DNA from 4 places in the Duganella sp. CY15W genome. Region 4 is predicted to be linked to each of the others. Evidence: predicted binding sites of a transcription regulator. Region 4 holds the regulator's gene; each other region holds the start of a gene.

Region 1 (2,199 bases), 130 kb from region 4:
GCTGCGACTTGCAAACCTTCTCCACAATCGCCAGATCCACGCCGACCGCCTTGCCGCTGTCGCGCAGCGCGCTCTTGGGACGATAGCTGATGACCACCGCCGCCAGCGCAGCACGGTCGCGGCCATATTTCTCGTAGATGTATTGAATCACCTCCTCGCGCCGCTGGTGTTCGAAGTCAACGTCGATGTCCGGCGGTTCGTTGCGTTCCTTGGAGATAAAACGGCCTGTCAGCATCTTGCTGCGTTCGGGATCAACCTCGGTGACACCGAGGCAATAGCACACCACCGAGTTGGCCGCCGAGCCGCGGCCCTGGCACAGAATATCCTTGCTACGCGCGAACTTGACGATGTCATACACGGTCAAAAAATAGGCTTCATATTCGAGGTCGGCAATCAGCGCCAGCTCTGTTTCAATTTGCTTGCGCACTTTCTCCGATGCGCCGGCAGACCAGCGAACCAGGACACCCTTCTCCACTTCCTGCCGCAAGTAACTGGCGGGCGTATGGCCGGGCGGGATCAACTCTTTCGGATATTCGTACTTGAGCTCGTCCAGATTGAATTTGCACTGCCCGGCAATGCGTACGGTTTCCGCCAGCGCGGCGCGCGGATAGATGTTCGCCAGCCGCATCCGCGAGCGCAAGTGCTGCTCGGCGCTCTGCGCCAGCGCGTAGCCGCAATCGCCGACTGCCTTGCCGAGACTGATGGCCGTCATCGTATCCTGCAAGGGCTTGCGCGAGCGCACGTGCATGCACACATGGCCCACCGCCGCCACCGCCATCTGATGCTGCGACGCCACCTCCGCAATGCTGAGCCGGTGCGCCTCATCAAACGCGCGCTGCAGCAGATTCAAGCCCATCCACACCCGGCCCGGAAACGTCGCCTCCATCCATGCCGCCTGGACGTGCAGCCGGTCCACATCCCTGGCCGTGTGCGACGGATATTGCGGCAGCAGTATCAGCAAGCAATCCGGCAGGCCCTGCAGGTGCGCGAACTCCGCCGGCGGCGACGCCAGATCGGCCGGCGTGAGCAGATAGCTGCCCTTGGCCACCCGGTTGCGTCCTATCGTAATCAGCTCGCACAGATTGCCGTAGCCTTCACGGTTCTGCGCCAGCGCTACAAACGACAGCGCCGGTGTGCCATCCGGATGCGTCAGCTGGAAATAGCTGCCGATGATGAGCGGGAACTTGGCCGCCTTCGCCTCCGCATGCGCCCGTACCACACCAGCCAGCGAGCACTCATCCGTTATTGCCAGCGCCGCATAATCCAGCTGCACCGCGCGCGCCACCAGCTCCTGCGCATGGGAAGCCCCCTGCAGGAAGGAAAAATTAGAAAGGCAGAACAGCTCGGCATATTCCGGCAGTCCCACGGCGGGCGATGGCGTGCTCATATTGAATACTGTGTTTTTATACAGCATTCTACACCACCGTCACGTCTCCGCCTATTGATGTTGCCCGGCCAACATTGCGCTCGAACCGGCTATCGATCCCGCGGGAATCGGCGTGGCCTGACTCGCGGGGTATAGCTGCGCGATCCTCCCGTTTGAACTAAAGTCAAGGTAGATGTGGTTAAGTCTTTCTCCGATTAGGCTCCAGACGGATTTCCGATGGCCCAATCAGGCGGCCAGAGGCGGATCTGACTTCCAGTTTTGGAATGACTGTCCCGTCAGCCACATCGATCATGTCTACGGGATGCGGATTGGGGGCAAACAGCCAACGGTCACCCCATTGGCGAAGTGCCACCACCGCAGTGGCGAGATCTTCTCCCATCGGGGTGAGCACGTACTCAAGGCGTTTGGCATTTTCCGCGATCGGTTGCCGTACCAATACGCCGCCATCCACCAGCTTCTTCAAGCGCGCAGTCAGCAAATTGCGCGACATCTGCAGCCGCTCTTGAAAATCATCAAAGCGGCGCACGCCGGCAAAGGCCTCCCTGAGAATGAGGAGGCTGCCCCATTCGCCGATGAGGTCAACCGCGCGCGCCATCGGGCAGTTAACTTCTGCCCACACCTTGCGTTGCATGTGTTCAATCCTTCTGTATTGGAAGTGAGAACAGTAACATAGATACCATCGCCAACTGAAGTCCTCCCCATCGCGCAACGTTAGCGGGACAACTGCATCGCGTGTCGCCGATGGCGCCGTATCCGCGCAAAGTCTTGAACCACATGCCTGATGAATGCGCGACGCGGACTGAAATCTGGCT
Region 2 (2,199 bases), on a different contig from region 4:
TGATTCCCCGGGACATGGCGATGCCTGACGTTGGGAAGCCTGGATGGGAGCCTTTTCTTCCGCAGAGAGTGGCATACGCGGTTCAAGAGGACCTCTGCCATTACCTGGGCACGCCATGGCGCATGCTTAAAGACTGGCTCGTCTTCGGACCGGAAAACGGAAGCCGCGTCGATGTTCTATTCGAGGCAGATGGAAGCGCGAACTTTTCCGCGAGAGTGGACATGCGGAACGAGTCTCCCCAGTTCCTCGTGCTATTGACTGACCTCGCTCGGCTGCATGGCTGCGTTTTCTTTAGCCCTGATACTGTGGAGCTTGTGAAGCCGGAGGTCCATCAAGTTGTAGCGGCAATTACACGCTACGATTCTCGTGACCTTGACTTGCTCTAGCTCCCATTCGCTAGGCCTATTTTTTTTCAGTCCGTTCACGCTTCAGAAATTTCCACACTGAGTGTCTCAGCATCTCCTCCGCTTCAGTCAAATTCATTGGGTTGCTGGGCGCATCAAATTGCCCCGAGCGGTGCCTAGACTCAAGGCCAGCGACAGCAGCATTATTTGCAGAACTTTTAAAGCGCTTCAGCTCTGATTTATCGGCAATCCCTGCATCTGACAAGCCGCCGACCTCAGCCTCCATTTCTTCCACGATTCGATACAACTGCGTCCAAGTCCTATTGGGGTGACCCCATAACTTCAGTACTAGCTCCTTTCTCGGGTTGTCCGACAGATTTCGCCACACCGCCTGAGAACTAGTCTCCTTCTCAGCGCATCCAAGTCGAATGTCAAATCTAAATCTGATGTTCAGTGCCGCGAAGCCGGAATGATAACGAGTACTCCTCCCGTCTTCATGCGTCTCGATAACCAGACCCGATTTCAAAAAACTAAAGCTGGGCCACTGAAGAACGACAATAGCATTCCAACTACTCAGGATTGACATCGCCTTGAGGAGTACCTCGTGGTGGGAGGAAAGCTGCCCGAAGCTTTCGCTGAACATGAAAAATTCTTTCTCACACTCTTCGATAAAGGTGCCTTCACTCCCAAAACACTGCATAACCAGGCGAATGTCTACGTCATCGCCAACGACCTGCACCTTCCACTTATCCATTGCACCTCCTGCCGACCTCACAAGGGGCAGGATTCTACATGCTGTATTGCGGACATGGAACGATTCCCTCATGGCAACAAAAATCTTCTTGCGCGTATATGAGGTAGCCGACTATACTTCAAAAAAGTACTGTACATACGTACAGCTAACGGACTTTCAAAAAAGATATGTTGTGCTCGCCCTTTTCTCAATCCTGTGATGCCCAGCGAATCGCTGAGGCCGCTATACGTCAACATGTTTGGCGAGCGGACGAGCTCAGTCGCAGCCGAACCTTATCGGCGTCAACCGGTTATGAGTGCTTAGATGCAGAACTGCCGGATAAAGGGTGGCCACAGTCTTCGCTTGTTGAGCTATTGGTTCAACAGCCTGGTATCGGTGAGATGCATTTACTACGCCCTGCTCTCGCTGCTTTGTCGAAAACGAGATATGTCGCGCTCATTGAACCACCTCATAGGCCCAATGCGGCGGCCTGCAAGTTCTTAGGCCTTACATGCTCAAACATCTTATGGATACGTGCGCCGACCACGGCAAATGCACTCTGGGCGGCTGAACAAATTCTCCGGAATGGAAGTTGTGGAGCGGTCTTGCTATGGCAGAAGAACATTCGCACTGAGGCACTCCGGCGCCTCAATCTGGCCGCACAATCAACAGATACGACATTCTGGCTTTTACGACCGTTAAGTGCAGCTGCCGATGCCTCACCGGCACCACTTCGAATCGCACTGCGACCGTCGGCTGGCGGAATATCAGCAGAAGTCATTAAGCGGCGTGGCCCACATCACGACCAGCCACTAATTATTCCACTGGCCAAAATGCCAGCACGCCAACGATTTCTGGATGAGCAAAATGCGGTATTGGTTCAGCGTTCATCTCCCTCTACTACCACTCGAGTCCGTCAGGCCGCGCTGGTGTGAGCCCGCGCCTTACGTCGTTATCGAAAAAGGGAAAGTAATCTCTGTATCGCGCGAGGCATTTGCGTTGGGGGTTCGTGTCGGCATGCGACCGGGCGGGGTATCTGCAATAGCACCATCAACCCTTGTGTTAGAGCGTGACCTTCAGCGAGAGGAAATCACTCGCAATGCAGTCGCTTTGGCACTACTT
Region 3 (2,199 bases), 160 kb from region 4:
GCTGGTAGGCGGTCGTGAAGCCCAGGAACAGCATGAAGATGCCGAGGAACAGCACCGGATGGTGGCCCAGTATCACCACCGCAGCCAGGAAGGCCAGATGGATGGCGGTGACGGCCAGCGGCACGGCTGGGGCATTGCTGGTGGCAGTCGTGTTATCGGTAGCGGCGTGCAGGTGCTTGCGCAGCACGAAGCAGATGGCAGTGGCGTTGACCAGCACCGCCAGCGTGGCCTTCCAGCCAAACTGCGAGGCCATGTAGGCGCTGTCCCAATTCCAGTTGGCAGCCACCATCAGCACCGGCGGCGCGGCGTAGGCGGTCAGCAGGCCGCCGATGGAAATGTTCACGAACAGTACGCCCAAGGCTGCATATTTGAGGCGTTCCGGCATGCCGTCGCGGAAGATCAGCGGCGCCAGCATCAGCGCGGCCAGTGTCATGGCGGCCGGTTCGGTAATCAGCGAGCCGGTCAGCGGTACCAGCGCCAGACCAAACCAGACCAGCGCCAGTTCGGTTTTTACCGGCATGCTGCGCGCCAGGGCCAGCAGCACGCGCTGCACGATGTCCAGCACAGGCCGCGACGCGGCCACCACCATCACCACAAATACGAACAGCGGTTCGGTGTACTGGAGCGATTCGGCATACGCAATCGCAGCCTCGCCCCCATTCAGGAAGGCCATCGCCAGCATCAGGATGAAGGCCCAGAAACCAAACACCACTTCCACTTCACCCAGCAGGTGGAACAGTCCAGCGTGGCGGGGATGGCGATGCGACAGCACCTCGAAGGATTTGGCGGCGAAAGTATGCAGCAGCGCCAAGCCAAACAGGATGGCGCCGATCAGTTGTATCGTTTGCAAAGTGTGTCCTTTGGTAATTCTTCCAGGCACATGGTACAGCAAGGCAGATAAACCTTGCCAAACAAGCGTGCGAGGAGTACTGTGTATTTATACAGTATTTGCGGTACAATGCCATGACACTCCCTGAAACCGTGCACCCGTCGTTATGGCGGGCGGACCAGCTCGCACAAAGCGCCACGCGCTGCCTGGACACCGGCTTTGCCGCGCTGTCCGCGCAGTTGCCGGGCGGCGGTTGGCCGCTGGGGACGCTGGTGGATTTGCTGGTGCAGCAACACGGCATCGGCGAGTTGCGGCTGTTGCAGCCGGCGCTAGCCGCACTGGGCAAGCGTCCCATCGTGTTGCTGCAGCCGCCGCATGCACCACAGGCGCTGGCGCTGGCCGCGTTGGGCATGGAACCGTCGCAGCTGCTGTGGGTACGCAGTGGCGCCAAGGCCAGCGATGCGCTGTGGGCCGCCGAGCAAATCCTGCGCAGTGGCTGTTGTGGTGCACTGCTGATGTGGCAAAAGCATGCGCGTGGCGAAACCTTGCGGCGCCTGCATCTGGCGGCGCAAAGTAGCGAGACGCTGTTTTGCATGCTGCGGCCGCTGACGGCAGCGCAGGAAGCCTCACCGGCGCCATTGCGGTTATCGCTGAAGCCGGCGGCGGGCGGCATGGACATTGGCTTTGTCAAACGACGAGGACCGTTGCGCGACGCCCCCTTGTTCTTACCACTAACTCCTGCTTTGCTCCAACGTCATGCGTCTCTGGATCGCCCTACATCTGCCGAGGCTCCCGCTCGAAGTATTCTGCCCGCGCTGGTCGGCGGATAACTGCACGATTGTACTGGAGCAGGAACGGGTGGCCGCCATGTCGCCTGCGGCGCAGGATGCGGGCGTGAGCTTGCACATGCGGCGCGGTGGTGCGATGCTGCTGGCGCCGCAAGCGCAGTTTCAGGAGCGTTCGCTGCCGCTGGAGGCCGAGGCATTGCAGGCGGTCGCTTTGGCGCTGCTGCAGTTCACGCCACAACTGGCAGAAGCGGAAGAGTCCACGCTGCTGCTGGATGTCGGGGCCAGCCTGCGTTTGTTTGGCGGCATACACGTGCTGTGCCGTAAGGTGGCAAGCAGCGTGCGTGCGCTCGGCTTCACCGGCAACCTCAGCTGCGCACCGACGGCGCGCGGCGCCTGGCTGCTGGCGCGCTGCCATGCCGGCCGCGCGCTGAAAATGTCCTCGCTCGAACGCCGGCTGGAAGGCTTGCCGGTCAGCGTGCTGCCGCCCGCGCGCCAGTACCTGAGCTGGATGGAAGGCATTGGTTGCCTGACGCTGGGGGATCTGTACCGTTTGCCGCGTCCCGGCTTGCAGCGCCGTTGCGG
Region 4 (2,199 bases):
TCCGGCATCGAACCTGGGCGACAACCGCACGCTGATTATCCCGGTGGCGCACACCATCTTCTACGAGATGGGCGCCGAGCGCCGCGCCTCGATGGGGATTGCGGAATCGCTGATCCGCGTCTCGGTCGGCATCGAGGATACCGACGATCTGCTGGACGACTTCTGCACGGCACTGGAAGGCTGCTGACGATGAGGGCGCTGATCGCAACCGGCCTGATCGTGGCAGCTGCCACGGCCCGGGCGGGCGATCACCGCGCTGACATTGACTACTACATGCATCACTACGACGGCGCCGACATCGCGCTGTCGCGCTTTCAGTGCGGCGAGCCGGGCGCCATGCTCACGCGCGCCGACCGCAGCGCCTGGCTAATCTGCTATGGCCGCTTTGCCGCCAACTACCAGGCCGCGCTGCCGGTAGGACGCAACATTCCCGCCGAGGTGGCCGACGCCATGAACGAAGCCGAATTGGCGGCTGCGCAGCAATTGATGAACCAGGTATTTGTGCAGATCGCACAAGAGGCACGCCAGCAAGCCGATCTGGTCTTGCTGGCGCAGGGGGAGTGGCTTAGTGCCAGGTCCGCATCAGGCCTACTGCCAGACCTTCCAGTGCAAACTCATCGGCTTCCGGATCGACCGTAATCACGTTGAAGTCCGGGTTTTCCGGCAGCAGTTCGATGGTCGAACCGGTCTTGCGGTAACGCTTGACGGTCACTTCGCTGCCAATGCGGGCCACGACGATCTGGCCATTCTTGGCGCTATCCACTTTTTTCACGGCCAGCAGATCGCCGTCCATGATGCCGGCGTCGCGCATCGACTCGCCGCGCACTTTCAGCAGGTAGTCCGGGCGCGCCGCAAACATGGCGGGATCGACGCTGTAGCTGGTTTCCAGGTTTTCCTGCGCCAGGATAGGCGAGCCGGCGGCCACGCGGCCGATCAGCGGCAGCGACATCATGAGCGCAGCAGGCACTTTTGAGGATGGCGTTTCAGCGTGTACACCCAGCAGGCGGATGCCGCGCGATGTACCGGCGGCGATTTCGATGGCGCCCTTGCGGGCCAGCGCCTGCAGATGTTCCTCGGCGGCGTTGGCGGATTTAAAGCCCAGTTCGTTGGCGATTTCGGCGCGGGTCGGCGGGAAGCCGGTGTTTTCAATCGCGTCCTTGATCAGATTCAGGATTTGTTCCTGGCGTGCGGTGAGCTTAAGCATGGAGTACGGTAGCCTGTTTATATAGACAGTCTGTATTTTTGTACAGTATGGCTGCTAATGCAAGGGAAATTCTTGCTTTCAGCGAAATAAAGTGAAAAAACTTCACTTCTGTACGAGGAAGCGGACCCCGATGGAGCGTTGGGCGCCGGGCGCCAGTGTGAAGCCGTCCGTGACCCAGGCGGAAAACTCCCGGTCGCTTGCGGTCAGCGGTGCCCAGTGGGTCAGCGGCGTCTTGGCGTCCGGCTCCAGGCGCAGCGCGGGCGGCTGCTGGTCCTGGCGCGTGACCAGCACCGAGCTGTTATCGCCGACGCGCGGGCGCACGGCCACCACGCTGCCGTCAAACACCATGGGCATGCCCGGTTCGGCCACCTCGACCGGCTGCTTGCCGCGGTTGGTCAGCGTGAAACGCAGCACCAGCGCGCCGCGCTCGTACAGCCAGCGGCGTTCGATCTTCAACGGCAACCCGGCGCCCATGGTGGGTGTGATGTCGGCCGCGGCCAGGGTGCGCGTGATGAGTGCCGGCTTGACCGGTTTGCGGGCGGCGTAGGACGACCAGCTTTGCCAGTCGCCGCCGGCCACGCGGGTTTTCAGCGACAGGTCGCCCAGGTGGCTGTAGCCGTCGGCTTGCCGTTCCTCCTCGCGCGGACCGGGCGTAAAATCGAAGCTGGGGTCGAGCACCGGCACCATGCGCGCCAGCGTTTGCGTGTCGGTGCGCAGCGCGAACAGCAACTGGGGCGTGCTGTAAGCCTTGGTCCTGATCGGCGCTGCGCCGGCCGGCAAGGCGAGGGCGGCCAGCAGGGGCAGGGCAAGCAGTAATTTCATGGCAATCCTGTTGTAAAGGCAATTGCGCCACTGTAGCAGCTGCCACGCCATGCTGGCGTTCCGCTGGAAAAGCTGATATAGTCGCGGGCTTACCTCTTCCCACACCTGTCTTGACGCCAGGGTGGGCTATATCATCAAGTCCTTAAGGGAGTTATACATGCGTCACTACGAAA

The links. The regulator LexA, encoded in region 4, represses DNA repair genes until DNA is damaged. The targets are predictions, from matches to a motif close to ACTGTATNNNNATACAGT.
Region 1: GTP58_RS00495 (error-prone DNA polymerase) is a predicted target of LexA. The motif match lies at 1,395-1,412, and genes of this name have one in related genera.
Region 2: imuA (translesion DNA synthesis-associated protein ImuA) is a predicted target of LexA. The motif match lies at 1,227-1,244, and genes of this name have one in related genera.
Region 3: imuA (translesion DNA synthesis-associated protein ImuA) is a predicted target of LexA. The motif match lies at 929-946, and genes of this name have one in related genera.

The regions. Positions count from the first base shown of each region.
Region 1 covers NZ_WWCQ01000001.1:103,043-105,241, reverse strand. Annotated here, with positions in the region: gene GTP58_RS00495 (error-prone DNA polymerase) at 1-1,387, opposite strand, end outside; gene GTP58_RS00490 (helix-turn-helix domain-containing protein) at 1,566-2,018, opposite strand; gene GTP58_RS00485 (NADH:flavin oxidoreductase/NADH oxidase family protein) at 2,099-2,199, opposite strand, start outside.
Region 2 covers NZ_WWCQ01000004.1:39,647-41,845, forward strand. Annotated here, with positions in the region: gene GTP58_RS20225 (hypothetical protein) at 403-1,098, opposite strand; gene imuA (translesion DNA synthesis-associated protein ImuA) at 1,266-2,012, shown strand; partial or broken gene GTP58_RS31450 (DNA polymerase Y family protein) at 1,945-2,199, shown strand, end outside.
Region 3 covers NZ_WWCQ01000001.1:71,073-73,271, forward strand. Annotated here, with positions in the region: gene GTP58_RS00330 (putative Na+/H+ antiporter) at 1-850, opposite strand, end outside; gene imuA (translesion DNA synthesis-associated protein ImuA) at 964-1,659, shown strand; gene GTP58_RS00340 (DNA polymerase Y family protein) at 1,586-2,199, shown strand, end outside.
Region 4 covers NZ_WWCQ01000001.1:229,562-231,760, forward strand. Annotated here, with positions in the region: gene GTP58_RS01115 (cystathionine gamma-synthase family protein) at 1-187, shown strand, start outside; gene GTP58_RS01120 (hypothetical protein) at 190-639, shown strand; gene lexA (transcriptional repressor LexA) at 566-1,204, opposite strand; gene GTP58_RS01130 (DUF5695 domain-containing protein) at 1,307-2,026, opposite strand; gene rpsF (30S ribosomal protein S6) at 2,184-2,199, shown strand, end outside.